DNA from 3 places in the Streptomyces sp. NPDC052682 genome. Region 3 is predicted to be linked to each of the others. Evidence: predicted binding sites of a transcription regulator. Region 3 holds the regulator's gene; each other region holds the start of a gene.
What was found. The regulator HrcA, encoded in region 3, represses chaperone genes, less so after heat shock. The targets are predictions, from matches to a motif close to TTNGCACTCNGNNNNNCNGAGTGCNAA.
Positions count from the first base shown of each region.

Region 1: the regulator HrcA is predicted to act here: its motif matches at 4,607-4,633, upstream of groL (chaperonin GroEL).
Region 2: the regulator HrcA is predicted to act here: its motif matches at 6,503-6,529, upstream of groES (co-chaperone GroES).

Region 1 covers NZ_JBFATS010000002.1:138,557-148,606, forward strand. The annotation lists gene AB0K80_RS03100 (trehalose-6-phosphate synthase) at 1-818, opposite strand, end outside; gene AB0K80_RS03105 (glucosyl-3-phosphoglycerate synthase) at 916-1,860, opposite strand; SAM riboswitch class I at 2,005-2,149, shown strand; gene thrC (threonine synthase) at 2,167-3,459, shown strand; gene AB0K80_RS03115 (MoaD/ThiS family protein) at 3,542-3,817, shown strand; gene AB0K80_RS03120 (cold-shock protein) at 4,259-4,462, shown strand; gene groL (chaperonin GroEL) at 4,796-6,421, shown strand; gene AB0K80_RS03130 (NADH:flavin oxidoreductase) at 6,616-7,740, shown strand; gene AB0K80_RS03135 (carboxylesterase family protein) at 7,817-9,370, shown strand; gene AB0K80_RS03140 (hypothetical protein) at 9,374-9,946, opposite strand; gene AB0K80_RS03145 (hypothetical protein) at 9,961-10,050, opposite strand, start outside.
Region 2 covers NZ_JBFATS010000013.1:103,489-113,538, reverse strand. The annotation lists gene AB0K80_RS21665 (FG-GAP-like repeat-containing protein) at 1-1,280, shown strand, start outside; gene AB0K80_RS21660 (YciI family protein) at 1,421-1,777, shown strand; gene AB0K80_RS21655 (RNA polymerase sigma factor) at 1,827-3,086, shown strand; gene AB0K80_RS21650 (class I SAM-dependent methyltransferase) at 3,103-4,266, opposite strand; gene AB0K80_RS21645 (polysaccharide deacetylase family protein) at 4,414-5,358, shown strand; gene AB0K80_RS21640 (polysaccharide deacetylase family protein) at 5,802-6,473, shown strand; gene groES (co-chaperone GroES) at 6,676-6,984, shown strand; gene groL (chaperonin GroEL) at 7,093-8,718, shown strand; gene AB0K80_RS21625 (hypothetical protein) at 9,547-9,975, opposite strand.
Region 3 covers NZ_JBFATS010000001.1:364,292-374,341, forward strand. The annotation lists gene AB0K80_RS01605 (PDZ domain-containing protein) at 1-846, opposite strand, end outside; gene AB0K80_RS01610 (hypothetical protein) at 909-1,400, opposite strand; gene AB0K80_RS01615 (VOC family protein) at 1,541-1,933, opposite strand; gene AB0K80_RS01620 (16S rRNA (uracil(1498)-N(3))-methyltransferase) at 1,948-2,688, opposite strand; gene AB0K80_RS01625 (nitronate monooxygenase) at 2,685-3,770, opposite strand; gene dnaJ (molecular chaperone DnaJ) at 3,936-5,075, opposite strand; gene hrcA (heat-inducible transcriptional repressor HrcA) at 5,075-6,091, opposite strand; gene AB0K80_RS01640 (MBL fold metallo-hydrolase) at 6,260-6,991, shown strand; gene AB0K80_RS01645 (DUF3097 domain-containing protein) at 7,023-7,838, shown strand; gene hemW (radical SAM family heme chaperone HemW) at 7,862-9,094, opposite strand; gene AB0K80_RS01655 (SpoIIE family protein phosphatase) at 9,122-10,050, opposite strand, start outside.

The DNA.
Region 1 (10,050 bases), on a different contig from region 3:
GGCTCGTGGGAGCGGGCGCGCAGGAACTCGGCGTCGGCGCCCAGGCCGTGCACCCCGATGAGCGTGGTCGTCAGCGGCGGCCGGCCCGTCGGCGTGTGCTCGATGTACCGGCGCGGGTCGCCGCTCGGCCAGCTGGGGGAGATCCGCTCGCCGTCCACCTCACCGGCGCACGACATGAACAGCGACGCCCACCGCCAGGTCAGGAACCCCAGCCGGTTCGCGCCGAGCATGCCCCACACCAGCTGGGCGCGGATGTCGTGCGGCAGCATCCGGAAGTACTCCGGCGGCGCCCACGGCGTGTGCGAGAAGTGCCCGATGCGCAGATCCGGGCGCAGCTCGCGCAGCATCCCCGGGACCAGGCACAGGTGGTAGTCCTGCACCAGCACCGCCGCGCCCTCGGCCGCCTCCTCGGCCAGCGCCTCGGCGAAGGCCCGGTTGTACGTCTCGTACGACGCCCACTGCCGCCGGAACTCCGCGTCGAAGACCGGCTCCAGCGGCGTCTGGTACAGCATGTGGTGCACGAACCACAGCACCGAGTTGGCGATGCCGTTGTACGCGTCGGCGTGCACGTCGGCCGGGATGTCCAGCATCCGCACGCCGTCCTCGCCGACGCCCCGCCGCACCGCCTCCCGGTCGCCGTCGGACAGCGCCGAGCACACCCACAGGGCGCCCGCGTCCGGCCCGATCGCCGACAGCCCGGACACCAGCCCGCCGCCGCCCCGTCTGGCGTGCAGCGAGCCGTCGTCCTTGACCGAGTAGGAGACCGGGCCCCGGTTGGAGGCAACCAGCACCTGAGCAGCACCGTTCGTCGAAGCCATACGCCTCAACCTAGCCCGGCCCGGAAACGCTCAAACGTACGACCCGCCCGTATACGGTGCGCACGCCCGTATCAGGCCGTCCGGGCCGCCGTCGCGGTCAGGCCGCCGTGCGTTCCTGGTACTCGGCGATCTCCACCATCGGCGGCCGTTCCTCGGTGTCCACCGAGTACGTCCGCGGCTCGAAGCCGTCCTCGCCCCGCTCGAACTGGGTCAGCGACGGCCGGATCAGGTGGCCGCGGGCCAGCCGCAGCTGGGCCGTGCGGTAGATCGCGGCGGCCATCCGGCCGAGCGCCTGGCCGTCCTGGTGGCGGTGCTTGCGCACCCCGACATCCACCTGGGCGAGGGCGTCCAGGCCCACCAGGTGCAGGGCGTCGACGAGCATGCCCAGCTCCACGCCGTACCCGACGGGGAAGGGCAGCTGCTCCAGCAGCGAGCGGCGGGCCGCGTACTCGCCGCCCAGCGGCTGCACGAACCCGGCCAGCTGCGGCCAGTGCATGTTGAGCAGGGGCCGGGCCATGAGCTCGGTCACTCGCCCGCCCTGCCCGGCCGCCGACCCGAGCGGACGGTCGTACATGGCCTTCACCAGGTGCACGTCCGGGTCGGTGAGCAGCGGGCCGACGATCCCCGAGACGAAGTCGGAGGAGAACTCCCTCAGGTCGGCGTCGACGAAACAGACGATGTCCCCGCGGGTGACCAGCAGGGAGCGCCACAGCACCTCCCCCTTGCCGGGCACGGTGGGCACGCGCGGCAGGATCCGGTCCCGGTGCACCACCGTCGCGCCCGCGGCGGCGGCCACCTGCGACGTACGGTCGGTCGACCCCGAGTCGACGACGACGATCTCGTCGACGAGGGGAACTTGCTGCATCAGGTCGTGACGGATGATCGCGACGATGTCGCCGACCGTCTCCTCCTCGTTGAGCGCGGGCAGCACGACGGAGACCGACTGGCCCGTGCGCTGCTTCGCGGCCAGGATCTGGTGGAGCGGGCGATCGGTCACGGACCAGGAGCGGGTGCTCAGCCAGCGCTCGACTTCTTCCAGCACGGTGGGCGGCTCCTCACTGTTTGTCTCGCGGTTCGGACGACTATCTCAACTGTCCTGGCCTTCGGTTACAGTCTTGAACAACGCGGATGACCATCGCATGTCCGATCCCGTGCTCGAGGGTCGCCGCCGTTGACAACCTCATACAGCTCATCCAGAGGGGCAGAGGGACACGGCCCGATGAAGCCCCGGCAACCCCCCTGATCCGGTCTCGTTGCGTCACGCGAGGCTCCCGGCCAGGGAAGGTGCCAATTCCGTCTCACGGCGAGATGCGTCGTGAGGAAGATGAGGAGAAAGGGCCTCGCCTCCATGGCTGTGCAGACCGTTGCAAGCACCAGCAATCCCGCCGCTCCGTCCGTCGACCTGGGTCCGGCCGCCGCGCTGTCCTGCCGCGAGTGCGGTCACCGGGTACCCCTCGGACCGGTCTTCGCCTGCGAGGAGTGTTTCGGCCCGCTGGAGATCGCCTACGACTTCTCCGCGTACGACGCCGAGGAGCTCCGCAAGCGCATCGAGGCGGGCCCCGCGAACATCTGGCGCTACGCGCCGCTGCTGCCCGTCCCCGCGGACGTGGCCGCCAAGCCGAACCTGAACCCGGGCTGGACCAAGCTCGTCCAGGCCGACAACCTGGCGCGCGAGCTCGGCGTGACCGGCGGCCTGTACGTGAAGGACGACTCCGGCAACCCGACGCACTCCTTCAAGGACCGCGTGGTCGCCCAGGCCCTGGAGGCGGCCCGCGCCTTCGGCTTCACGACGCTGTCCTGCTCCTCCACCGGCAACCTGGCCGGCGCCGTCGGCGCCGCCGCCGCACGGGCCGGCTTCCGCTCCTGCGTGTTCATCCCGCACGACCTGGAGCAGGGCAAGGTCGTCATGGCCGCGGTCTACGGCGGCGAGCTCGTCGGCATCGAGGGCAACTACGACGACGTGAACCGCTTCTGCTCGGAGCTGATCGGCGACCCGGCGGGCGAGGGCTGGGGCTTCGTCAACGTCAACCTGCGGCCGTACTACGCGGAGGGCTCCAAGACCCTCGCCTACGAGATCTGCGAGCAGCTCGGCTGGCGGCTGCCGGACCAGATCGTGGTGCCGATCGCCTCCGGCTCCCAGCTCACCAAGATCGACAAGGGTCTTCAGGAGCTGATCAAGCTGGGGCTCGTCGAGGACCGGCCGTACAAGATCTTCGGTGCCCAGGCCGAGGGGTGCTCGCCGGTGTCCACGGCCTTCAAGGCCGGGCACGACGTGGTGCGCCCGCAGAAGCCGGACACCATCGCCAAGTCGCTCGCCATCGGCAACCCGGCGGACGGGCCCTACGTGCTGGACATCGCGCGGCGGACCGGCGGCGCGGTGGAGGACGTGACGGACGAGCAGGTCGTCGACGCGATCAAGCTGCTCGCGCGCACGGAGGGCATCTTCGCGGAGACCGCCGGTGGCGTGACCGTGGGGGTGACGCGCAAGCTGATCGAGAACGGGGTGCTGGACCCGGCCCTGACGACGGTCGTGCTGAACACGGGCGATGGTCTCAAGACGCTGGACGCGGTGGCGGGCACCGGGCTGACCGCGACCATCCGTCCCACCCTCGACTCCTTCCGCGAGGCCGGACTCGTCTAGACCGTCGTCCGCTGCGGGCCGGTGGGGGCCGGCCCGCGGTTCCTCGCGCCCCTGGCTTCGTTCCCCTACCGGAGGTTCCACCGTGAGCGTCACCGTCCGCATCCCCACCATCCTGCGCACCTACACCGGCGGTCAGGCCGAGGTCACGGCCGAGGGCGCGACCCTCGCCGAGGTCATCGCGGACCTGGAGAAGAACCACACCGGCATCGCCGCCCGTGTCCTGGACGACCAGGGCAAGCTGCGCCGGTTCGTCAACGTCTACGTCAACGACGACGACGTGCGCTTCGAGCAGGGGCTCCAGACGCCGACGCCCGAGGGCGCGGGCGTGTCCATCATTCCGGCCGTCGCCGGCGGCTGAAACGGCTTGCTCGTTACCTTCGGTAACGGCTGTCACGCAGCGTTTGCCGGATTGCCCCCTCCGTAAGAGAAGCGGAGGGGGCAATTCAGTGTGGTTGATCGCGGTACAGTTGGGGAACGCGATGCCGCTCCGCTGTTGCGTAACCCTGTTTTTCCTGCCGTACGCCCGTCGAGATGTAGCCAAAGTGTGCGCGTCTTTCGCGGCTTTTGTTCCCTTTGTGCGGCCTGACTTGCCCCGAATTCAGGCGAATTCTCGCCACATTCCGGACCGGGTGCGTCCAGATTTCTCGTCCGATTGACCTGTTGCAGACGGCAGTTGGGCAGATACATTCGGCCGCGGTCGACGCGTTCCGGCGCACGCCCCCAACCGTTGGGGGGTGAGGTCTGACCCGGATCCGCGAAGTGTGGATCTGTGCAAGGGCCAGTAATAGGGGAGTTAGGCATGGCTCAGGGCACCGTCAAGTGGTTCAACGCGGAGAAGGGGTACGGCTTCATCGCGGTCGACGGTGGTGCGGACGTCTTCGTCCACTACAGCGCGATCCAGATGGACGGCTACCGCACCCTGGAAGAGGGCCAGCGGGTCGAGTTCGAGATCTCGCAGGGCCAGAAGGGCCCGCAGGCCGACATGGTGCGCGTCACCGCCTGAACGCGCGACCGACGACCAACCGCTGACACACGGTCTTCTCGCAAGGGCCCGTACCCCCCGGGGTGCGGGCCCTTCGGCCTGCCCGGGAGCGGCTCGAAGCCTTGTTCGCCCCGGGCTGAGAAGGCCCGGCCTACCCCCGAGCCGCTTGCACTCGCCTATGTCGAGTGCTAATCATTGGCGTTAGCACTCTGAAGGTGAGAGTGACAACTGGAAGGACCGGGTCGGTGAGGCCACGGACCAGGTGGGGCAAGGAACCACCGGTCGGGGGCCGTCCGTCGCGGGCGCGGGCGCGGTCCGAAGTAATCACCCCCAGTCCTGGAGGGACCACTTCACATGGCCAAGATCATCGCGTTCGACGAGGAGGCGCGGCGCGGCCTCGAGCGCGGCATGAACCAGCTCGCGGACGCCGTCAAGGTGACCCTCGGCCCGAAGGGCCGCAACGTCGTCCTCGAGAAGAAGTGGGGCGCCCCCACGATCACCAACGACGGTGTCTCCATCGCCAAGGAGATCGAGCTCGAGGACCCGTACGAGAAGATCGGCGCCGAGCTGGTCAAGGAAGTCGCCAAGAAGACGGACGACGTCGCCGGTGACGGTACGACCACCGCGACCGTGCTCGCCCAGGCCCTGGTCAAGGAGGGCCTGCGCAACGTAGCCGCCGGCGCCAACCCGATGGCCCTCAAGCGCGGTATCGAGAAGGCCGTCGAGGCCGTCTCCGCCGCCCTGCTGGAGCAGGCGAAGGACGTCGAGACCAAGGAGCAGATCGCCTCCACGGCCTCCATCTCCGCCGCCGACACCCAGATCGGCGAGCTCATCGCCGAGGCCATGGACAAGGTCGGCAAGGAAGGCGTCATCACCGTCGAGGAGTCCCAGACCTTCGGTCTGGAGCTGGAGCTCACCGAGGGTATGCGCTTCGACAAGGGCTACATCTCGGCGTACTTCGCCACCGACATGGAGCGTATGGAGGCCGTCCTCGACGACCCCTACATCCTGATCGCCAACTCCAAGATCTCCTCCGTCAAGGACCTGCTCCCGCTGCTGGAGAAGGTCATGCAGTCGGGCAAGCCGCTGCTGATCATCGCCGAGGACGTCGAGGGCGAGGCCCTGTCGACCCTGGTCGTCAACAAGATCCGCGGCACCTTCAAGTCCGTCGCCGTCAAGGCCCCGGGCTTCGGCGACCGCCGCAAGGCCATGCTCGGCGACATCGCCATCCTCACGGGCGGCGAGGTCATCTCCGAGGAGGTCGGCCTCAAGCTGGAGAACGCCACCCTCGACCTGCTGGGCAAGGCCCGCAAGGTGGTCATCACCAAGGACGAGACCACCATCGTCGACGGTGCCGGCTCCGCCGAGCAGGTCCAGGGCCGGGTGAACCAGATCCGCGCCGAGATCGAGAACAGCGACTCCGACTACGACCGCGAGAAGCTCCAGGAGCGCCTGGCCAAGCTCGCGGGCGGCGTGGCCGTCATCAAGGCCGGTGCCGCCACCGAGGTCGAGCTCAAGGAGCGCAAGCACCGCATCGAGGACGCCGTCCGCAACGCCAAGGCGGCCGTCGAGGAGGGCATCGTCGCCGGTGGTGGCGTGGCCCTGGTCCAGGCCTCGCAGACCTCCTTCGAGAAGCTGGAGCTGGAGGGCGAGGAGGCCGTCGGTGCCGAGATCGTCCGCAAGGCGCTGACCGCCCCGCTGACCCAGATCGCCGTCAACGCCGGCCTCGAGGGCGGCGTCGTGGTGGAGAAGGTCCGCAACCTCACCCCGGGCCACGGCCTGAACGCCGCGACCGGTGAGTACGTCGACATGATCGCCGAGGGCATCATCGACCCGGCGAAGGTGACCCGTTCCGCCCTGCAGAACGCCGCCTCCATCGCCGCGCTGTTCCTGACCACCGAGGCCGTCATCGCCGACAAGCCGGAGAAGGCCGCCGCGCCCGCCGGTGGCGGCATGCCGGGCGGTGACATGGACTTCTGATCGACCGGTTCCGGTTGATCGACCGTCCTTCCGTGACCGAGGGCGGCACTCCCTTCCAGCAGGGGGTGCCGCCCTCGGGCGTGTCCGGGATCACAGCGGCCGGCGGGATGCCGGTGAGGCGTGCGGGAGTTGACACGGACGCAGCGTCCATGCGCATGCACATACCAGCTGGTCCCTTCGCAAGGAGCCGTCCCGTGTCCCTCACCGAGTCCCCGGCCGCCCGCGCCGCCGAGATCCTCTCCCGGCCCGTCGCCATCAACGGCCTGACCGTCCCGAACCGCATCGCGATGGCGCCCATGACCCGGATGTTCTCCCCGGGCGGCATCCCCGGCGAGGACGTCGTGTCGTACTACGCGCGCCGTGCCGCCGCCGGGGTCGGGCTGATCGTCACCGAGGGCACCTACGTCGGCCACCCCTCGGCCGGGCAGAGCGACCGGGTGCCGCGGTTCCACGGGGAGGAGCAGCTCGCGGGCTGGGCCAAGGTCGCCGAGGCGGTGCACGCGGCGGGCGGCACCATCGTGCCGCAGCTGTGGCACATCGGCATGGTCCGCAAGCAGGGCGAGCCGCCCTTCCCGGACGCCCCCGCCCTCGGCCCCTCCGGGCTGCGCCTCGACGGCAGCGAGGCCGGCACGGCGATGACCCAGCGGGACATCGACGACGTCATCGGCGCGTTCGCCGAGGCCGCGGCCGCCGCCGAGCGGATCGGCTTCGACGGCGTGGAGATCCACGGCGCGCACGGCTACCTCGTCGACCAGTTCCTGTGGGCGGGCACCAACCGCCGCACCGACGCCTACGGCGGCGACCCGGTCGCCCGCACCAGGTTCGCCGCCGAGATCGTCGCGGCCGTACGGGAGACCGTCTCCCCCGAGTTCCCGGTGATCTTCCGCTACTCGCAGTGGAAGCAGGAGGCCTACGACGCCCGCCTCGCCGAGACGCCGGAGGAGCTGGAGGCCATCCTGACCCCGCTCGCGGCGGCCGGTGTGGACGCCTTCCACGCCTCCACCCGCCGCTACTGGCTGCCGGAGTTCGAGGGCTCCGACCTGAACCTGGCCGGCTGGAGCAAGAAGCTCACCGGCAAGCCCTCCCTCACCGTCGGCTCGGTCGGCCTGAACGGCGACTTCATCAAGGCGTTCCAGGGGCAGGGCGCCGAGGTCGGCAGCCTCGACAACCTCCTGGAGCGGCTGGAGCGGGACGAGTTCGACCTGGTCGCCGTCGGGCGGGCGCTGCTCCAGGACCCCGAGTGGGCGGCGAAGGTGCTGGACGGCCGCGTCGGCGAGCTGACGGCGTACGACCCGGCGTCACTGAAGACGCTCAGCTGACTCCGCGCACGCACTGCTCTTTGTTGTCGCCATCAATTGTGGTGGCCTCCCACGGTTGCGTAGTGAGGAGTCCACGATGGCGACAGCGCAGTCCCGCCCCTCGAAGGCCGACGACTCCGCCGGGCCCGTGGTCCGTACCGGTGCCGGTACGGTCCGCGGGCGCTGGGAGGACGGGCTGGCGGTGTTCCGCGGGATACCGTTCGCCGCGCCCCCGGTGGGCGAGGCCCGCTTCGCGGCGCCCCGGCCGGTGCCCGCCTGGGACGGCGTGCGGGACGCGTACGTCTTCGGCCCGCCGCCCCCGCAGGACGCGGCCGGCCTGGGCCCGGCGGACGGCCTGGACGCGGCCGAGGGCGACGACTGGCTGACCGTCAACGTCTGGACACCCGACCCCGACCCGGCGGCCCGCCGCCCCGTCATGGTGTGGATCTACGGCGGCGCCTACAAGATCGGCCACTCCGGCAGCCCCGGCTACGACGCCCGGCACCTCGCCCGCGACGGGGACGTGGTGGTCGTGAGCCTCAACTACCGTGTGGGCATGGAGGGGTTCGCCCACATCGAGGGCGCGCCCGCCAACCGCGGCCTGCTCGACCAGGTCGCCGCCCTGGAGTGGGTCCGGGACACCGTCACCGCCTTCGGCGGCGACCCGGACCAGGTCACCGTCTTCGGCGAGTCGGCGGGCGCGGGCTCGATCGCCGCACTGCTGGCCATGCCGCGCGCGGCCGGACTGTTCCGGCGGGCCATCGCCCAGAGCGTGCCGGGCACCTTCTTCTCCGACGAGCTGGCCCGGGACATCGGCACCGCCCTCGCCGCCGAGGTGGGGCTGCGCCCGGCCGTCGCCGACCTGGCGAGGGTGGAGCCGCGCCGGCTGACCGAGGCCGGTGCGTCGCTGAGCGCGAAGATGCTGCAGTACGTCGACCGGTGGGGGCAGGCCGCGCCGACCGTGACCCCGTTCTCGCCGGTCGTCGACGGGGACGTCCTGCCGGTGACGCCCTGGCAGGCCCTGGCGGCGGGCGCGGCCCGCGACACCGACCTGGTGGTGGGCCACAACCGCGACGAGTTCCGCCTCTTCGTCGCCATGTCCGGGCGCCTCGGGCAGATCACCGACGAGCAGGCGGCCTCGGCGCTGCGCCTGTTCGCGCCGGGCGGGCCGGGCGGGGAGCGCGCCTACCGCGCCGCGTTCCCGCGGGCGACGCCGGGCGAGCTCTACGAACGCGTCCAGAGCGACTGGCTGTTCAGCATGCCCTCGCTGCACCTGGCCGAGGCGCAGGTGGCGGGCGGCGGGCGCGCCCACCTCTACGAACTGACCTGGGCGGCCCCGGCCGAGGGCGGTGCGCTGGGCGCCTGCCACGGCCTGGACGTCCCGTTGCTGTTCGGCACGTACCAGGCGGATCTGGGGGGTCTGCTCTTCGCCGGGGCCGGGGAGTCAGCGCAGGCGCGGGCGCTGTCGTCGCGTTTCCGGGCGTCGTGGACGGCGTTCGCGCGCAGCGGCGACCCGGGCTGGCCGGTGTACGACACACGGCGGCGGCTGACGCAGGTGCTGGACGCGGAGCCGGAGGTCAGGCCGTACCCGGAGGAGGCGTCGCGGCGCCTGTGGGAGGGGTACGCGTTCGCGCCCCTGCCGCTTCTCTGAGCGCTACAGGTTGCCCATCGGCTCGATGTCGACCCGTACGGGCGTGCCCCACACGCGCAGCACCTCGTAGTCGGTGAACTCGTGCACGAGCCGGTACGCCCGCGCGGGCCGGGGGCCGCGCAGCTGGGCCGCGATGTACAGCTCGGCCTCGCGGCGGTCCCGGCGCGGGGTGCCGCACAGCTGCCAGGCCTGGCCGTTCCAGGCTTCCGGGAGCCAGCGCTGCTGGGGCTGGGGGCGGTCGCCGCGCATCCCGTAGCGGGACGGGGCGGGCTCGGCGGGCCGGGGCTGCGGTGCGCCGCCGCCCGCGTACTCGGCGCGGCGGGCGGCCCTGCGGCGGGTCTCGCACAGCAGGCACAGGTCGGGAGCGGCCGTGTCGACGGGCCCGTTCGGATGCTCCGGGCAGCGTGTGCTGGGCGCGGCCGTGGTGACGCTGTCCTCCAGCAGGTCCAGGGCACGCTTCAGGTCCGCCCTGACCTCGTGCAGCTTGGCGTCCGGGGTGTCGGCGGTGAGGGCCTCGCCGTGCTCGCCGAGGAGGCGGAGGGCGCGGCCCAGGGCGGTGAGCTGGGCGTGGTTCATGGGGTCAATTGTGGTCACAGGTCGGACCGTAGGAGCGGTCGTACGGGCGTTCTTTCTTGTTGCCGTCGGGCCATCGCGGCACGGATCTCGGCAGCGCGAGCGTG
Region 2 (10,050 bases), on a different contig from region 3:
CCGTCCGCGACGACTTCGACGGTGACGGCTACCAGGACCTCGCCGTCGCCGCCCCGGCCGCCACCGTCGGCGGACAGCGCCGGGCCGGCTACGTCGCGGTCCTGTACGGCGGACCGCACGGACTGGACACCGCCCGACGCACCGTCATCAGCCGGGCCACCGGCGGCATCCCGGGCAGCCCGGGCGCCGGCCAGGGCTTCGGGGCGCAGCTGTCCAAGGGCGACCTGAACGGCGACGGCCGGGCCGAGCTCGTCATCGGCACCGCGCGGCGCTCCTCCGACGCGGTCGTCGTGTGGGGCGGCCCGAGGGGACTGTCCGGCGGCACGTCGATCCCCGCCTCCCGCACCGTGACCGGTGACTTCACCGGCGACGGGCGGCTCGACCTCGCCCTGTTCCGCACCGAGCGGGCCCCGGGCGACGACCCCCTCGGCACCACCGCCACCGTGTGGACCGGCCCGGTCACCCGCTCCGGCACACCCGCCCGCAGCAGCGCCCTGGACCCCGCGCACCTGAAGTACTACGACGTCCGGGACGGCGCCGTCGGCGACGTCGACGGCGACGGCCGCGACGAGCTGCTGCTCAGCGTCTACTGCGGGGACGGCGTGTACTGCACCAAGTTCTACGCGGCGACCGGCACCGGCCTGCGCCCCGGCCCGGACCCCGTCCCCGAGGGCGACGGCGGCGTGGCCCTGGGCGACGTCGACGGCGACGGTCACGACGACGTCCTGGTCGGCGACACCGACGACTCGGTGATCCAGGTCGCCCCCGGCTCGGCGTCCGGCGTGACCGGACAGAGCCGCTGGACGTCGTACAGCAAGGACACTCCCGGCGTCCCGGGCACGCTGGAGCCCGTCGAGGCGTTCGGCGACTCGCTCGCGGTCGGGGACATCACCGGCGACGGCATCGACGACGTGGCCGTCGGCGCACCCGGTGTGGAGATCGGGTACGACGACGGCGCCGGGGCCGTCTACGTCCTGCGCGGCAGCCGCACCGGCCTGACCGGAACCGGCGCCCAGGAGCTGACGCAGAACAGCCCCGGCATCCCCGGCGCGGCCGAACTCGCCGACGGGTTCGGCCAGGACGTCCGGCTGCTGGACGTCAACGGCAACGGCCACGCCGACCTGGCGGCCGCCGCGCCGGGCGAGAACCACGGCGACGGCGCGGTCTGGGAGCTGCGCGGCCGCCCGAAGGGCATCGTCGCGGACGCGGCCCTGGTGTTCGGCCCGCGGGCGCTCGGGGCGCCGTACGCCAAGGCGGGGTTCGGCAGCGCGGTCGAGTAAGCCCTCGCTGACCTGCACGGATCGCGTCCCGGAAAAAATCTTCGAGAAAATCCGGGACGCGTGTCGATCCGGCCGGGCGCTGTTCGACGTAAGGGTGAGAGGCCGGAGAGGAACCGGCCGCCGAACCCTGAGGAGTCACCATGCCGCGCTACCTGTCCCTGGTCCGCGTCGACGAGTCCGCCGCCCCCGCCGAGGGGCCCAGCCCCGAGCTGATGCAGCGGATGGGCGAGCTGATCGAGGAGATGACCAAGGCCGGGGTCCTGCTCGACACGGCCGGGCTCACCCCGTCCGCCCAGGGCACCCGGGTGCACTACGAGGGCGGACAGCTGTCCGTCACCGACGGGCCCTTCACCGAGTCCAAGGAGGTCATCGGTGGCTACGCCCTCATGCAGGCCAAGGACAAGGCCGAGGCGATCGAGTGGACCAGGCGGTTCCTGAAGATCCACGAGCCGCACTGGACGGTGACCTGCGAGGTCCGCGAGATCGTCGAGGGCTGACGCCCCGCTTCCTTGGCCGCACGGCCGCACGGGTGTCTGATGGTGGGTTGTGACACCACAGCCCACCACCGACCCGCGGGCCACGATCGACACCGTCTTCCGGCTGGAGTCCCCGCGGATCATCGCCGGCGTCGCCCGCATCGTCCGGGACGTCGGGATCGCCGAGGAACTCGCGCAGGACGCCCTTGTCGCCGCGCTCGAACAGTGGCCGCGCGACGGGGTGCCCGACAACCCGGGCGCCTGGCTCATGACCACCGCCCGGCACCGCGCCGTCGACCTGATCCGCCGCCGGGAGACCTACGCCCGCAAACTCGCGGAGATCGGCCGTGACCTGCCGCAGGCGGCACCGCCTCAGGAGCCCGCCGACCCGGACGGCATCGACGACGACCTGCTGCGCCTGGTCTTCACCGCCTGCCACCCGGTGCTGTCCCGCGAGGCGCGCATCGCCCTCACCCTGCGCCTGCTCGGCGGGCTGACCACCGCCGAGATCGCCCGCGCCTTCCTGGTGCCGGAGCCGACCGTGGCGCAACGCATAGTCCGCGCGAAGCGCACCCTCGCGGCGAAGAACGTCGCCTTCGAGGTGCCCTACGGCCCCGACCGCGAGGCCCGCCTCGGCTCCGTCCTCGACGTCATCTACCTGATCTTCAACGAGGGGTACGCCGCCACGGCCGGCGACGACTGGCTGCGCCCCGCGCTGTGCGAGGACGCCCTGCGCCTGGCCCGCGTGCTGTCCGCCCTGATGCCGAAGGAGCCGGAGGTCCACGGCCTGACCGCCCTGCTGGAGTTCCAGGCGTCCCGTACGGCTGCCCGCACCGGCCCGTCCGGGGAGCCGGTGCTGCTGAAGGACCAGAACCGCGCCCGCTGGAACCGCATGCTCATCGCCCGGGGCGTCGCCGCCCTTGCCCGCGCCGACGCCACGTCCCAGGGCGCCCCGGGCCCCTACGCGCTCCAGGCCGCCATCGCCGCCTGCCACGCGCACGCGTACCGCTACGAGGAGACCGATTGGGGACGGATCGCCACCCTGTACGGCCTGCTCGCGGCCCGCTCCCCGTCCCCCGTGGTCGAGCTGAACCGCGCGGTGGCCGTCTCGATGGCCGAGGGACCCGGACAGGCGCTGGCCCTCGTCGACGCCGTCGCCGCGGAACCCGCCCTGCGCGGCTACCACCTGCTGCCCAGCGTCCGCGGCGACCTGCTGGCCCGGCTGGGCCGTACGGCGGAGGCCAGGGCCGAGTTCGAACGGGCCGCGTCGCTGACCGCCAACGCCCGGGAGCGGGAGCTGCTGCTGCGCCGGGCGGCGGGACTGCCGTGAGCGCGCGGGACGGCGCCTAGGCGGGGTGCCCGATGAGCATGGCCGGTGCCCCCGCGACCCGCGTGAGGAACACCGTCGCGGCGTGGGGCCCCTGCGGCCGGACCTTGCGGCGCAGTTCCTCCGGCTCGACCGCCGAGCCCCGCTTCTTCACCGTCAGCGTGCCGATCTCCCGCTCCCGCAGCAGGGCCTTGAGCTTCTTGACGTTGAAGGGGAGGTGGTCGGTGATCGCGTAGGCGGTGGCGTACGGGGTCGGCCGGAGCTCGTCCGCGGTGACGTACGCGATGGTCGCGTCGAGCAGCCCGCCGCCCACCTGGCCGGCGACCTCCGCGACCAGGTGGGCGCGGATGACGGCGCCGTCGGGCTCGTACAGGTACCGCCCGACGGGGCGTACGGCCGGGTCGGGCAGGTCGCCGCCGCGCAGGGTGCGCGGTCCCGGCAGGAGCGTGGCCCGCACCGCGCCCGGTTCGGTGCCGAACCACAGCACCGCCTCCTTCACGTCCCCGCCGTCGGAGATCCACTCGGCCTCGGCGTCGGAGGGGATCGCCTCGTGCGGAACGCCCGGCGCGATCTTCAGGGCGGCGGCCCGGGGTGCCGTACGGGCGGCCTGGATCGCCCAGGACAGGGGCGGTGAGTACGCCTCCGGGTCGAAGATGCGGCCCCGTCCGCCGCGCCGGGCCGGGTCGGCGAAGACGGCGTCGTAGCCGGATGTGTCCACCTCGGTGACGTCGGCCTCGCGCACCTCGATCAGCTCGGCGAGCCCGAGGGCCTCGGCGTTCGCGCGGGCCGCCGCGACCGCCAGGTGGTCCCGGTCCACGGCCAGCACCCGGATCCCGGCCCGGGCCAGCGCGATGGCGTCCCCGCCGATCCCGCAGCACAGGTCGGCGACCGAGGTCACGCCCAGCTCCCGCATCCGCCGGGCCCGGTACGCCGCCACGCTCGCCCGGGTCGACTGCTCGACCCCGTTCGGCGTGAAGAACATCCGCCCGGCGTCCTGCGCCCCGAACTTGGCCACCGCCCGCTGCCGCAGCCGCGCCTGCCCCAGCGCCGCCGACACCAGCTCGGCGGGGTGGGCGCGGCGCAGCCGGGTGGCGACGGCGAGCTCCTGCGCCGGATCGGTACCGCGCACCTCGTCGAGGAGGGCACGGCCTTCGGGGGTGAGGAGCGGGGCGAGGTCGTTCACCGGACCATTGTCGGCCACGGTCGTCACGGGCCGGCCAGGGCATGCGCACCCCGTTCGGCGCGGGATGTGGGCCGGCCGGTGGAAGCCCGGCCGCCTCTCGCGGTGTCGGCCCGGGTTCGCGACGCGCCCCTGCGAAGATCCGGCAGCATGCGAGTAGTCGTACAAAATGACAAAAGCTGGGCCAAGGGGGTCGCCCTGGGGGCGTGGGGTTCCGCGCGGCTCGGCCTGACCGTGCTCGCTCTCGCCGCCATCGCCTCGGGCTGCGCCCAGACCGGCGGCACCGGGACGCGGCCGGCCGCCGGCCAGCAGCCCCTCGACGCACCCCCGGCCCGCGCGCTCGACCACTACGCCACGAAGCTGCGCGCCTCGTACGCCGTCCGGGCCGCCGCCGCCCGGCGCTGGGGCCTGGAGAAGGTGCCGCTGACACCCCCGGCGCCGCCCGCCAGGAAGCCCCGGATCACCACCCGCGAGGGCTTCGAGGTCGAAGACCACCGCGCACTGCGCCTCCCGCCGGTCTTCACCACGGTCCCCACCAGCAAGAAGGTCGTCTTCCTCACCGTCGACGACGGCGCCGAGAAGGACCCCGCGTTCCTGCGGATGACGCGCGAGCTGGGCATCCCGTACACCGCCTTCCTCAGCGACTACCTGATCAAGGAGGACTACGGCTACTTCCGCAGGATGCAGGCGACGGGCGTCACCCTGAACAACCACACCCTGCACCACCCCTACCTGCCCGCCCTGTCCTACGCCCGCCAGAAACGCGAGATCTGCGGTATGCAGGACGTCCTCGCCGAGCGCTACGGCAGGCGGCCCGTCCTCTTCCGCCCGCCCTACGGCAGCTACGACAGGGCGACCCTGCACGCGGCCAAGGCCTGCGGCATCCGGTACGTGCCCCTGTGGAACGAGGAGGTCTTCGCCGACCGCTGGGAGTACCGCGAGGGGGACCGCGAGCTGCGCCCCGGCGACATCGTCCTCACCCACTTCCGCGGCCCGGCCCACTGGAAGGGCTCCATGCCCGACATGGTCCGCCGCTTCCTGGACAGGGTCACGGCCGCGGGCTACGCGGTCGGGCGCCTGGAGGACTACCTGTGAGGCGGCCCGGCCGCTGGACGGCCGCGGCCCTGGCCGTCACCGCCCTGCTCAGCGGCTGCGCCGGCGCGACCCGCTCGGACGACCGGGCAACGGACGACCGCACCCACACACAGGCGCCCACCGCGTCTGGCCTGGCGCCCGGCGGTTCCGGTCTGGGGCCCGGCGGTTCCGGTCTGGCGTCCGCCGCCCCAGGGCTGGTGCCTGGCGCTTCCGGTCCGGCGCCGACCGCTTCCGGTCTGCCGTCCGCCGCCTCCGGTCTGCGGTCCGCCGTGCCCGGCGGGTCGGGCCTGGGGCCCGGCGGTTCCGGTCTGGGGCCCCGTGGTTCTGGTCTGGGGCCCGCCGCTTCCGGTCCGGCACCCGCCGCCCCGGGGCTCCGGTCCGCCGCCTCCGGTCTGCGGTCCGCCGCGCCCGGCGGGTCGGGCCTGGCGCCCGACGCCTCTGGTCTGCGGTCCGCCGCCCCGGCGCTCCCGTCCGCCGCCCCGGCGCGGCGGCCGGCCGCCCCCGCTCTCCCGTCGGCCGCCCCCGGTCTCGCGCCTGTCGTGGACCACGTCCCCACCCGCGACCGGGTCGTCTTCCTCACCTACGACGACGACGCCGAGCGCGACCCGGGCCTGGTGGAGCTGCTCCGCTCCCGCCGGCTCCCCGTCACGCTGTTCCTCACGGACCGTGTCGCCGGACCGGCGTACGGCCGGCTCGCGCGCCTGCGCGCGGTCGGTGCGAGCATCCAGAACCACACCCTCGACCACTCCACCCTGCGCGGCCTGCCCTACGCCGGGCAGCGCGCCGAGATCTGCGGCCAGCAGGACAAACTCCACGCCCGCTTCGGCCTGCGCCCCCGCCTGCTGCGCCCGCCCCACGGCACGTACGACACCACCACCCTGCGCGCCGCCGCCGACTGCGGCATCTCGGCCGTCGTCCTGTGGCGTGCCGCCGTCCGGCCGGACGGCACCCTCGCCTACACCCGCGGCGAACCCCGCCTGCGGCCCGGCGACATCGTGGCCGTGGACCCGGACACCGGGGCGACCGGCCTGCCCCTGCCGGACCGGACGCGGCGGCTGCTGCGGGAGATCCAGGGGCAGGGGCTGCGGGTGGGCCGCCTGGAGGACCACATCTGACAGCGGCCGGCCGACGCGCCCGCCGGCAATTGGCACTCCGCTTGACCGAGTGCTAATCGCGGTCATAGTCTCGGCTCTGGCACTCGGCACAGGAGAGTGCCAACAAAGCGACGGGCAGGTCCGGCACCCGCGACGACGGATCGACCTGGTCGCCACCTCAGACAGTTAACCCCGTGAGATCTCCGAAGGGGGAGGTCGGATCGTGACGACCGCCAGCTCCAAGGTTGCCATCAAGCCGCTCGAGGACCGCATCGTGGTCCAGCCGCTGGACGCCGAGCAGACCACGGCCTCTGGCCTGGTCATTCCGGACACCGCCAAGGAGAAGCCCCAGGAGGGCGTCGTCCTGGCCGTGGGCCCGGGCCGCATCGAGGACGGCAAGCGCGTCGAGCTCGACGTGAAGGTCGGCGACGTCGTGCTCTACAGCAAGTACGGCGGCACCGAGGTGAAGTACAACAACGAGGAGTACCTCGTTCTCTCGGCCCGCGACGTCCTCGCGATCGTCGAGAAGTAAGTCACCTCTTTTGCTCTGTGACTGCGCCCCTGGCCCCCGCGACCGATAAGAAGCCGGGCGCCGGGGCGCAGTTCTTTCACCCAGATTCCCGAGAGGGCTCACGCTCCCATGGCGAAGATCCTGAAGTTCGACGAGGACGCCCGTCGCGCCCTCGAGCGCGGCGTCAACAAGCTTGCCGACACGGTGAAGGTGACGATCGGCCCCAAGGGCCGCAACGTCGTCATCGACAAGAAGTTCGGCGCCCCGACCATCACCAACGACGGTGTCACGATCGCCCGCGAGGTCGAGGTCGAGGACCCGTACGAGAACCTCGGCGCGCAGCTGGTCAAGGAGGTGGCGACCAAGACCAACGACATCGCGGGTGACGGTACGACCACCGCGACCGTGCTGGCCCAGGCCCTGGTCCGCGAGGGTCTGAAGAACGTCGCCGCCGGTGCCTCCCCGGCCGCCCTGAAGAAGGGCATCGACGCCGCGGTCAAGGCCGTCTCCGACGACCTGCTCGCCTCGGCCCGCCCGATCGACGAGAAGTCCGACATCGCCGCCGTCGCCGCGCTGTCCGCCCAGGACCAGCAGGTCGGCGAGCTCATCGCCGAGGCGATGGACAAGGTCGGCAAGGACGGTGTCATCACCGTCGAGGAGTCCAACACCTTCGGTCTGGAGCTGGACTTCACCGAGGGCATGGCCTTCGACAAGGGCTACCTGTCGCCGTACTTCGTGACGGACCAGGAGCGCATGGAGGCCGTCCTGGAGGACCCGTACATCCTGATCCACCAGGGCAAGATCTCCGCCATCGCGGACCTCCTGCCGCTGCTGGAGAAGATCATCCAGGCCAACTCCTCCAAGCCGCTGCTGATCATCGCCGAGGACGTCGAGGGCGAGGCCCTGTCCACCCTCGTGGTGAACAAGATCCGCGGCACCTTCAACGCCGTCGCCGTCAAGGCCCCCGGCTTCGGCGACCGCCGCAAGGCGATGCTGCAGGACATGGCCGTCCTCACCGGCGCCACCGTCATCTCCGAGGAGGTCGGCCTCAAGCTCGACCAGGTCGGCCTGGACGTGCTCGGCACCGCCCGCCGCGTGACCGTCACCAAGGACGACACCACGATCGTCGACGGTGCCGGCAAGAAGGAGGACGTGGAGGGCCGCGTCGCCCAGATCAAGGCCGAGATCGAGACCACCGACTCCGACTGGGACCGCGAGAAGCTCCAGGAGCGCCTCGCGAAGCTGGCCGGCGGCGTGTGCGTGATCAAGGTCGGCGCCGCCACCGAGGTGGAGCTGAAGGAGAAGAAGCACCGCCTGGAGGACGCCATCTCCGCGACCCGCGCCGCGGTCGAGGAGGGCATCGTCTCCGGTGGTGGCTCCGCGCTCGTCCACGCCGTGAAGGTCCTCGAGGACAACCTCGGCAAGACCGGCGACGAGGCCACCGGTGTCTCCGTGGTCCGCAAGGCCGCCGTCGAGCCGCTGCGCTGGATCGCCGAGAACGCCGGCCTGGAGGGCTACGTCATCGTCTCCAAGGTCAAGGAGCTGGAGAAGGGCAACGGCTACAACGCCGCCACCGGCGAGTACGGCGACCTGATCAAGGCCGGCGTCATCGACCCGGTCAAGGTCACCCGCTCCGCCCTGGAGAACGCCGCCTCCATCGCCTCCCTCCTGCTGACGACCGAGACCCTGGTCGTCGAGAAGAAGGAAGAAGAGGAGCCGGCCGCCGCGGGCCACGGCCACGGCCACGCCCACTGACGCAGGCACGCACCAGCGAACCGAGGCCCGGCATCCACACGGATGCCGGGCCTCGGCGTCGCCGCCTTCCCCCTCAGTCGGCGTACCGCAACAAGAAGCGGACAGGCGCCGCAAGCGCTGCCCGCGCGCCGTCCTCGTCCGCCAGTCTCATGGCGAAGCCGGCCCGCCCCAGCCGTCCAGGCAGGGCCTCGGCGAACGTCAGGCCACGCCCAGCAGCGGCGTCCACCTCGGGCAGGATCAGGCTGAGGAGGGCCGTGAGCGGGGTGACGCACAGGATCCCTCCTGCACCACGACGCGGGACGCGACCCTGCACTGCAGCTCCCGGTGCCCGCGCGCCGACAGCCCCCGCTGTCCGCATCACCGGTAGCCGGTCACGCAAAGGCGCGTGCTGCCGCTCCGGATCGCAGCGGGCCGGCTGCGGGAAGCTGGGCCCCGCACGGGGCGCACGCAGGTCCCTGCCGTGTCGTGAATTCCAGCAGAGCACCACGACGCTCACGCGGCCCTTCGCCAGGCCGCCGTGCAGGCGGCTGCCACTCGCAACTACGGCTCGCTCCCGGCCCTCTGGCGACGATCGTCCTGCAGCAGGCGGGCTGCCCCTGCAGGTCCTTCAGCACACGCGGTCCAGCCCAGAACCCGCCGCCTCAGCCGTAGCTGTCACCGCCGGACCGCTTCTTCACCGTTCACGCACCGGGCTCCTACGGCCCACCCGCTCCCTCGTGCCAGCTCTCGCTCCACGGGAACTGGCAGCCGCCCCCAGTGAGCCCTCGTGTACAAGCCTTCGTCCGCTGCGGGGCCGGATCTGCGCGGAGTCCCCGGCCCGGGACGACCTCAGTAGGACTTGGTCCTGTCGAAATCCGTGACGTTGATCTTGACGTCAGCCGTTTTGAGCGTGGTGGGGGACTCGCCCGTCGCCGTCTGGCCGGGCTGAACGTCGGTCACGAACTCGGTCGAGTTGTACAGGCGCTTGCCGTCCGGGCCGATGGCTTCCCACTCCCAGGAGTAGTCGGACTTCTCCGAACTCTGGTTCTTTATAGTCCAGGTGACCCACACGTCCGCGAACCCCGCCTGGGAGCGGTCGTCAATCTGGAAGCTGACGAGATCGTCACGCTCGCCGCCCCCTACCTCGGTCCGCCCGCCCTGGGGTTTCTCGCCCTGCTCTTTCGCCTGCTGCTCCGCCGGCGTAGTGGCCTTGCTCGGAGCTGGAGCGGAGCTGTCGTCCTCGCCGGCACAGCCGCCGAGGACCAGTCCGCCTGTCACGGTCACCACAGTGCAGGCGGCTGCAACACCCAGTCTTCTCATAGTCGTGCCCCTTTGACCTTGTATGTCATGTAT
Region 3 (10,050 bases):
CGGCCGGAGGTCGGCGCGCTGCCCGCCGAGCCGGACGTCAAGGCGCCGCGGCTCGGATCCGTCCAGGTCGTCCAGGAGCCACAGTTCGCCGGCCGAGGAGTACACGACCCGGGAGCCGTCGCTGGCGGCGTGCCGGGCGTAGAAACCGTCGAGGGGCGTGTGCCGCCGCAGGTCGGAGCCGTCGGCGAGGGAGGAGTACAGGGCGCCGGTGCCCTCGTGGTCGGAGAGGAACGCGATCCGGTCACCGACCCAGAAGGGATATTCGATGTTGCCGTCCAGGTCCTCGTGGAGCCGTACGAAGTCGCCCGCGCCCTCGCGGTCGATCCACAGCTTGCCCGCCGTGCCGCCCCGGTACCGCTTCCACCAGGCGGCCTCGCGGCCCATCGGCGCGGACAGCAGCACGGTGTGCTCCGGGCCGTGGGCGACGTCGCCGACCGGCCCGTACGGCAGGGTGGTGGCCGGTCCGCCGTCCAGCGGGACGGCGTGCGCCCAGGTGCGGCGCAGGCTCGCCTGGCCGTGGGTGGTGAGGGCGAGCACCTGCCCCTGCGGGGTCCAGCCGCGCACCTGGGTCTTCCAGCTTCCCCAGTGGGTGAGGCGTGTGGCGGGGCCGCCGTCGACGGGGGCGATGTACACCTCGGGGGCGCCGTCGCGGGTGGAGGTCCAGGCGACGGTGGTGCCGTCGGGTGAGATGCGCGGCTGGGTCACCGGGACGTTGTCGGCGCTGACCCGCCAGGCCCGCCCGCCGTCGAGGGGCGCGAGCCACACGTCGTCCTCGGCGGTGAAGGCGACCAACTCGCCGTGCACATGCGGGAACCGGAGATACGCAGGCGTTGCGGACTGTGTCACCCGATCACCCTATGCACGGGGCGCCCCGCCCGACAGGGGTTTGGATCAGTTCGCCGCGCAGGCTACTTGCCCTCCACCGGCCTGCACTTGGGGTACTGGTCGCACCAGACGGTCGTCGTGACGGTCACGGTGACGGTGGGCCCGGGCCGCCCGTAGGTGGGGCCGCCGCCGACCGGGGGCGGGCTGGTGGCGTCGCAGTCGCCGAGCCCCCTGACGTGGAACCACACCTTGCCGTCGACCTTGGCGGTGATGTCACCCTTGATGCACGCGCCGTCCACCGCGTGGGTGACCTCGCCGTCGACGGTGATGTCCTTGCCGTCGTTGGTCTCGCCCTGGCAGTCGACGGTGGCGACGGTGTCCCGGCTCGCCGACGGCGACGTGCCGCCCTTGTCCCCGTAGGAGGCGGTGCAGCTCAGCCACCGCACGCCCGCCTTCTGCCGGTTGAGTTCCTCGGTCACGGTCTCGTCGGTGGTGTACGCCACGGACGCCGAGCTCAGCGCGCCCGGCTCGCACGCCACGGCGCCGCCCACGGCGACGACCGCGAGCCCCGCCACGGCCGCCGCCCGCGTCCCACGCCGTCCCCACCGTCGATCCCGTCGACTGCTGATGCGCCTCAACGCCCCCATGGACGGCAGCCTGCCACTGACGCGCGCGGTGCGGTAGGGCGCATACGGTCAGCCGAACGCGCCGTGCGTCAGCCGCGCGGCAGCAGCCACTGCTGCAGTTCCACCAGGTTGCCCTCGGGGTCCTCCAGGTGGGCCACCCGCATGCGGTCGGTCAGGGGGGCCGGGCCGTGCAGGAGGGCGGCGCCCCGGGAGGTGATCTGCTCGCAGTAGCTGTCCAGGTCGTCGACGCGCAGGGCGATCAGGGAGCGGTGGCCGGTCGCCGGCCCGGCGAGTTCGTCCAGGACCCGGGCCATCATCGCCCGGTCCTGCAGGGCGATGCCCGCCGATCCGGCGGCGGGGCTGAACTTCTCGTACGGGCCGTCGGCCGCGCCCGACTGCGGCTCGAGGCCGAGCACGTCGGCGTAGAAGCGGTAGCAGGCCGGGAAGTCGGTGACGAGGAGCCGGACTTGGGCGAGTTCCACGGTTCCCCCGGGGGTCAGGACCAGCGGCCGGTGCGGCCGAGCAGCAGGGCGGCGGCCGCCGTACCGGCGGTCGACGTACGCAACACGGTACGACCGAGGACGTACGCCCGCGCACCCGCCTCCCGGAACACGTCCAACTCCTCCGGGGACACGCCCCCTTCGGGGCCCACGACCAGCACGATCTCGCCCTCGGAGGGGAGTTGGGCCGTCGCCAGCGGTGCGTCGCCGCTCTCGTGCAGGACGGCGGCGAAGTCGGCCCGCGCGAGCAGCGCGGCCACCTGCTTGGTGGTCGCCGCGTCCGCGACCTCGGGGAAGCGCACCCGGCGGGACTGCTTGCCCGCCTCCCGGGCCGTGGCGCGCCACTTGGCGAGGGACTTCAGCCCCCGGTCGCCGCGCCACTGCGTCACGCAGCGCGCCGCCTGCCACGGCACGATCGCGTCGACGCCGACCTCGGTCATCGTCTCGACGGCGAGTTCCCCCCGGTCGCCCTTGGGCAGCGCCTGGACGACGGTGATACGGGGCTGCTCCGGCGGCTCCTCGCTCCACGAGTCGAGCTGGACGATCAGCCGGTCCTTGCCCTCGGTGCCGAGCACCACGCAGTCCGCCCAGCGTCCGGCGCCGTCGGTGAGGATCACGTCCTCGCCGGGCCGCAGCCGTTTCACGGAGACGGCGTGCCGTCCCTCCGGGCCGTCGAGGACGTACCGCCCGCCGCCGCCCGCGCGGAAGTGCTCCACCACGAACACCGGTGCCGTCATCGGCCCGCACCTCCCGCCGGGAAGCCCGTCAACGCCGTCCGGGCGACGGCGAGTTCACCCGCCAGTACCTCCACCAGCTGTCCGGCGGGCATCTCCCGGGCCATCCGGTGGCCCTGCCCGGCCCACAGCGCCATGCCCTGCGCGTCACCGGCCTTGGCGGCGGCCTTGCGCAGCGGAACGGTCAGGTGGTGGATCTCCGGGTAGGCGGCGGGCGCGTACCGGCCGTGCTCGCGCAGGAAGCGGTTGACCAGGCCGCGGGCCGGGCGGCCGGAGAACGCGCGGGTCAGTTCCGTACGGACGAACAGGGGGTTGGTCAGCGCCTGCTTGTGCAGGGCGTGGGCGCCGGACTCGTGGGTGGCGAGGAACGCGGTGCCCAGCTGGGCCGCGCTCGCGCCCGCCGCGAGGACGGCGGCGATCTGGCCGCCGCGCATGATGCCCCCGGCGGCGATGATCGGCAGGCCCACCGCCTCACGGACCTGGGCGACCAGCGACAGCAGGCCGATCCCGGAGCCGTCCGTCTCGGGGATGTCCCGGTGGGTGCCCTGGTGGCCGCCCGCCTCGACGCCCTGCGCGATCACCGCGTCCGCGCCCGCGCGTTCCACGGCCCGGGCCTCCTCCGCGGTGGTGGCGGTGACCAGGACATAGGTGCCGACGCGGTGCAGGGAGTCGACCACCTCGCGGGCCGGTACGCCGAAATGGAAGGAGACCACCGGCACCGGGTTGTCGAGGAGGACGGCGAGCTTGGTGTCGTAGCCGTCGTCGCGGCCGCTTTCGGGGTCGCCGAGCTCGGTCTCGTACCAGGAGGCCTCGCCGGCCAGCTGGTGGGCGTAGACGTCGACGGCGGCGGGGTCGGCGCACTCCGGCTGCGGCAGGAACAGGTTCACACCGAAGGGCCTGCCGGTGAGGCTGCGCAGCTGCTTGATCTCCTGGTACATGCCGTCGGCGGTCTTGTACCCGGCGGCGAGGAAGCCGAGGCCGCCCGCCTCCGACACGGCGGCGGCGAGCCGCGGTACGGAGACGCCGCCCGCCATGGGGGCCTGCACGATCGGGTGGGGGAAGAGATCGGTCAGCGCGGAGGACATGACCGCATGGTGTCACGTCCTCCGGGCCTGCCCGAACCCGGCCCGGGCACTGGCATAGACCAGCAGCACGCCCGGGCCCGACGCCCCGGGAGCCCCGACGTCAGCGCCCGTTGAACGCGTCCTGGGGGGGCCGACCCCCGGACCCCCGGCCGGCCGCCCCGACGCTCACGTCCGTCCGTTGAACGCGTCCTTCAACCGCGAGAACAGCCCCTGCTGCCCGGGCTGGAACTGCCCCTGCGGGCGTTCCTCGCCGCGCAGCTTGGCCAGTTCGCGCAGGAGCCTCTCCTGCTCGGGGTCGAGCTTGGTCGGGGTGGTGACCTCGACGTGGACGATGAGGTCGCCGCGGCCGCCGCCGCGCAGGTGGGTGACGCCCCGGCCGTGCAGCGGGATCGACTGGCCGGACTGAGTGCCCGGGCGGATGTCGACCTCCTCCATGCCGTCCAGCGTCTCCAGCGGCACCTTTGTGCCGAGGGCCGCCGCCGTCATGGGAATCGTCACCGTGCAGTGCAGGTCGTCGCCGCGCCGCTGGAAGGTCGGGTGCGGCAGCTCGTGGATCTCGACGTACAGGTCACCGGCGGGACCGCCGCCGGGCCCGACCTCGCCCTCGCCGGCGAGCTGGATGCGGGTGCCGTTGTCGACACCGGCCGGGATCTTCACGGTGAGCGTACGGCGGGACCGTACCCGCCCGTCACCGGCGCACTCCGGGCACGGCGTGGGCACCACGGTGCCGAAGCCCTGGCACTGCGGGCAGGGCCGGGAGGTCATGACCTGGCCGAGGAAGGACCGCGTGACCTGGGACACCTCACCGCGCCCGCGGCACATGTCGCAGGTCTGGGCGGAGGTGCCGGGCGCGGCGCCCTCGCCGTTGCACGTGGTGCACACCACGGCCGTGTCGACCTGGAGGTCCTTCGTCGTGCCGAAGGCGGCCTCGTCGAGCTCGACCTCGATGCGGATCATCGCGTCCTGGCCGCGGCGGGTGCGCGAGCGCGGACCGCGCTGCGACGCCGTACCGAAGAACGCGTCCATGATGTCGGAGAAGTTCCCGAAGCCGCCGGCCCCGAAGCCGCCCGCGCCGGCGCCGCCGGACTGCGAGAGCGGGTCGCCGCCGAGGTCGTAGACCTGCTTCTTCTGCGGGTCCGACAGCACCTCGTAGGCGGCGTTGATCTCCTTGAACCGCTCCTGGGTCTTCGGATCGGGGTTGACGTCCGGGTGCAGCTCGCGCGCGAGCCGCCGGAAGGCCTTCTTGATCTCTTCCTGCGACGCGTCGCGGCGCACGCCGAGTACGGCGTAGTAGTCCGTGGCCACTACGACTCCGCCAGGATCTGTCCGACGTACCGTGCCACTGCGCGTACCGCTCCCATCGTTCCCGGGTAGTCCATGCGGGTCGGTCCGACCACGCCGAGCTTGGCGACTGCCTCGCCGCCCGAACCGTAGCCGACCGACACGACGGACGTGGAGTTGAGTCCTTCGTGGGCGTTCTCATGACCGATACGGACGGTCACGCCCGGATCCTTGGCCTCGCCGAGCAGCCTCAGGAGCACCACCTGCTCCTCCAGCGCCTCCAGCACCGGCCGGATCGTGAGGGGGAAGTCGTGCGCGAAGCGGGTCAGATTGGCGGTGCCGCCGATCATCAGCCGCTCCTCGTTCTCCTCGACGAGCGTCTCCAGCAGGGTGGAGAGCACCGTCGAGACCGTACCGCGGTCCTCGACCTCGAAGGCTTCCGGCAGGTCCTCCACCAGGCTCGGCACGTCCGTGAACCGCCGGCCCGCGACCCGGCTGTTGAGCCGCGCGCGCAGATCCGCCAGGGACGTCTCCCCGAAGGGCGCCGGGCAGTCGACCACGCGCTGCTCGACCCGCCCGGTGTCCGTGATCAGCACGAGCATCACGCGCGCGGGCGCCAGCGACAGCAGCTCCACGTGCCGCACCGTGGACCGGGTCAGCGACGGGTACTGCACCACGGCGACCTGCCGGGTCAGCTGCGCCAGCAGCCGCACGGTGCGGGCCACCACGTCGTCCAGGTCGACGGCGCCCTCGAGGAAGTTCTGGATGGCCCGGCGCTCCGGCGCTGACATGGGCTTGACGCCCGCGAGCTTGTCCACGAAGAGCCGGTAGCCCTTGTCGGTGGGGATGCGCCCGGCGCTGGTGTGCGGCTGGGCGATGTACCCCTCCTCCTCCAGGGCCGCCATGTCGTTGCGCACGGTGGCCGGGGAGACGCCGAGGTTGTGCCGCTCGGTGAGCGCCTTGGAGCCGACGGGCTCCTCGGTGCCCACGTAGTCCTGGACGATGGCGCGCAGCACCTGAAGCCTGCGTTCACTGAGCATCCGCGCACACCTCCAGCTGTCGTCGGCCCGGGTCCCGTCCCCCGGCCTGGCACTCGGCGCGTGTGAGTGCCAGACTTCCCCGGCCAGTGTACGGCGGTGGGGTACTCCCCGGGCAAGGTCGGTCCGGCGGCGCCGCCCCCGCGTCCCCTTCCCCGCTAGCGTCGCCGTATGACGGTGACTTGGGAAGAGCTGGGATGGGAGCGGGTCGCGGCCGGGGTGGGGCGGTGCCGGCTGCCGGTGTGGGACTGCACGGCGGGGCTCGTCGTCGGGGCGGACGCGGTATTGGTGATCGACGCGGGGTCGAGCCTGGCCGAGGGCGCCCGGGTGCGCGCGCGGGCGCAGCGGCTCGCCGGCCACCGTGTGACGCATCTCGCGCTGACCCACCCGCACTTCGACCACGTCCTGGGCTCGGGGGCGTTCGCGGGCGCGGAGGTGTTCGGGGCGGTGGGCGTGGACGGGGTGGTCACGCGCGCGCGTGACCGCGAGGAACTGCGCGCGGACGCGGTCCGGCACGGCCTGGACGCCCGCGCGGCCGAGGAGGCGGTCGACGCGCTGGCCGCGCCCCGCCACCTGGTGTCGGGCGAGCGGACCCTGGACCTGGGCGCGGGCCGCCAGGTGCTGCTGGCGAACGTGGGCCCGGGGCACACGGCCCACGACCTCGCCGTCCTGGTCCCCGGCGATCCGGAGGTGGTCTTCTGCGGTGACCTGGTCGAGGAGTCCGGCGAGCCCCAGGCGGGCCCGGACGCCGTGCCGTCCCACTGGCCGGCCGCCCTCGACCGCCTGCTGGACCTGGGCGGCGAGGAGGCGCTGTACGTGCCCGGGCACGGAGCGGTGGTGGACGCGGCGTTCGTCCGCGCGCAACGCGACGCGCTCGCCGCCCGTTTCGGCGTGTCTCCGTGACGACCCGCCCGCTTCTCCTATCGTCATCCGAATGCGCCAGTACTCTCCGGACCTGACCCCGCCGTGGAAGAAGCCGAAGCCGGTCCCCGAGGTCCCGGCCGAGCCGGGCCTGGTGGTGGAGGAGCCGGTCAGCGGTTTCTGCGGCGCGGTGATCCGCTGCGAGGCGGGCACGGTGACCCTGGAGGACCGCTTCGGCAAGCACCGGGTGTTCCCGCTCCAGCCGCGCGGTTTCCTGCTGGAGGGTCAGGCGGTGACGCTCGTCCGGCCCCCTTCCTCATCGGCCCCGGTACGTCCCACCCGTACGGCCTCCGGTTCGGTGGCCGTCCCCGGCGCACGCGCGCGCGTGGCCCGCGCCGGGCGGATCTACGTGGAGGGCCGGCACGACGCCGAGCTGGTGGAGAAGGTGTGGGGCGACGACCTGCGCATCGAGGGCGTGGTCGTGGAGTACCTGGAGGGCGTGGACGACCTGCCGTCCATCGTCGAGGAGTTCGGGCCGGGCCCGGACGCCCGGCTGGGCGTGCTGGTGGACCATCTGGTGCCGGGCTCCAAGGAGTGGCGCATCGCCGAGTCGGTGACGAGCGAGCACGCGCTGGTGGTGGGCCACCCGTTCATCGACATCTGGGAGGCGGTCAAGCCGTCGTCCCTGGGGATCGAGGCGTGGCCGCGGGTGCCGCGCGGGCAGGACTGGAAGACGGGGGTGTGCCGGGCGCTGGGGTGGCCGGAGAACACGGGGGCGGCGTGGCAGCGGATCCTGGGGCGGGTGCGGTCCTACAAGGACCTGGAGCCGGAGCTGCTGGGGCGGGTGGAGGAACTGATCGACTTTGTCACGGACAGCGGTGGGGCCTGACACCGATTCACCCACCCGAGTGATCAGTCCACCAGGTCCCGCACCACCGCGTCCGCCAGCAGCCGCCCCCGCAGTGTCAGCACGGCCCGCCCCTCCTCGTACGGCCCCGTCTGCAGCAGCCCCTGCGACAGCGCCCGCCGGGCAGCGGCCAGCCCCTGCTCCCTGAGCAGCTCCAGCGGCACCCCCTCCCGCAGCCGCAGCTCCAGCAGGATCCGCTCCATCCGGCGGTCCTCCTGTGACAGCACCTCGCGCCCGGCCCCGGGCGACCGCCCGGCCGCCAGCGCCGCCGCGTACGCGCCCGGGTGCTTCACGTTCCACCAGCGCACCCCTCCGACGTGGCTGTGGGCGCCCGGCCCGGCGCCCCACCAGTCGGCGCCCCGCCAGTACAGCTCGTTGTGCAGGCACCGGGCGCCGGGGGACGCGGCCCAGTTGGACACCTCGTACCACTCAAGGCCCGCCGCCGACAGCGTCTCCTCCGCGATGAGGTACCGGTCGGCGTGCACGTCGTCGTCGGTCATCGGCACCTCGCCCCGGCGGATCCGGCGGGCCAGCTGCGTGCCCTCCTCGACGATCAGGGCGTAGGCGGAGACGTGGTCGGGGCCGGCGCCCAGCGCCGCGTCCAGCGACGCCCGCCAGTCGTCGTCGGACTCCCCCGGGGTGCCGTAGATCAGGTCCAGGTTCACGTGGTCGAAGCCCGCCGCCCGGGCCTGAGCCACGCAGGCCTCCGGGCGCCCGGGCGTGTGCGTGCGGTCGAGCACCTTCAGGACGTGCTGCCGGGCGCTCTGCATGCCGAAGGAGATCCGGTTGAAGCCGCCCTCACGCAGCCGCGCCAGATACGCCGGGTCGACCGACTCCGGGTTGGCCTCCGTCGTGACCTCGGCGTCCGGTGCCAGGCCGAACTCGTCCCGGATCGCGCGCAGCATCCGTACCAGGTCGTCGGCGGCCAGCAGGGTCGGGGTGCCGCCCCCGACGAACACCGTACGGACAGGGCGCGGGTCGTCGCCCAGCACCTTGCGGGCCAGGCGGACCTCCTCGACGAGCGTCTCGGCGTAGTTGTCCCGGGAGGCCAGCACGCCGCCGGTGCCGCGCAGCTCGGTCGCGGTGTAGGTGTTGAAGTCGCAGTAGCCGCAGCGGGTCGCGCAGTACGGGACGTGCAGGTAGAAGCCGAGGGGGCGGTGGGCGGCCCCGGCCAGCGCCTGCGGGGGCAGCGCGCCGTCGGCGGGGACGGGCTCGCCGTCGGGGAGTGCGGAAGGCATGCCTTCCATTGTCCAGCACGCCGGGCCTCACTCGGCCTGGAGCACCAGCAGCGCCAGGTCGTCCGCCGGGGGCCGCGCCCCGAACTCGTGCACGAGTCGCTTGATCCGCTCGGCTATCAGCTCCGCGTCCAGCCCGGCGCAGCCCGCCAGCGCCGCCGCGAGCCCGTCCCCGTCGTCGAACTGGCGCGAGCCGCTGCGCCGCTCGGTCACCCCGTCGGTGACGCACAGCAGCGTGTCGCCGGGGCGCAGCTCGAAGGTCTCGCTGGTGTACGTCTCGTCCTCGATGACCCCGAGGAGGGTCTGCGGCTGCGCCACCGCGCGGACGCCGCCGTCGGGGCCGAGGAGCAGCGGCAGCGGGTGCCCGGCGGAGGCGAGGGTGCAGCGGACGCCGCCGTCGTGGGGGACGAGTTCGCCGTACAGGAGGGACAGGAAGCGGGTCTGGGGGCCGTCGCCGGGGACGGACGGGCGGGCCCCGGCGGCGACCAGGGCCCGGGCCGCGGCGTCGGCGGCCTCCGTGGCGTCGTCGAGCAGGAGCTGGTTGAGGCGGTCCAGGACGTCGGCGACCCGGTAGCCCTCGCGGGCCAGCAGCCGCAGCCAGGGCCGGGCCAGTCCGATGACCACGGCCGCCTCCGGTCCCTTGCCCTGGACGTCGCCGACCGCGAAGCACCAGCGGCCGTCGCCGGCCGGGAAGACGTCGTAGAAGTCGCCGCTCGGCCCGCCCTTGTCGCACGGCTCGTAGACCAGGGCGCTGCGCACCCCGGGGATCTCGGCGACGGCGCCGGGCAGCAGTCCGCGCTGCAGGACGGCGCTGATGGTGGCCTGCCGGGCGTACTGGCGGGCGGCGCCGATGGCGAGCGCCACCCGGCGGCCGAGGTCCTCGACCAGCCCGGTGATCTCGTCGGGGAAGCGGGCCGCGCCGGCCCGCCCGATGACCAGGGTGCCCAACGGCCGTCCGC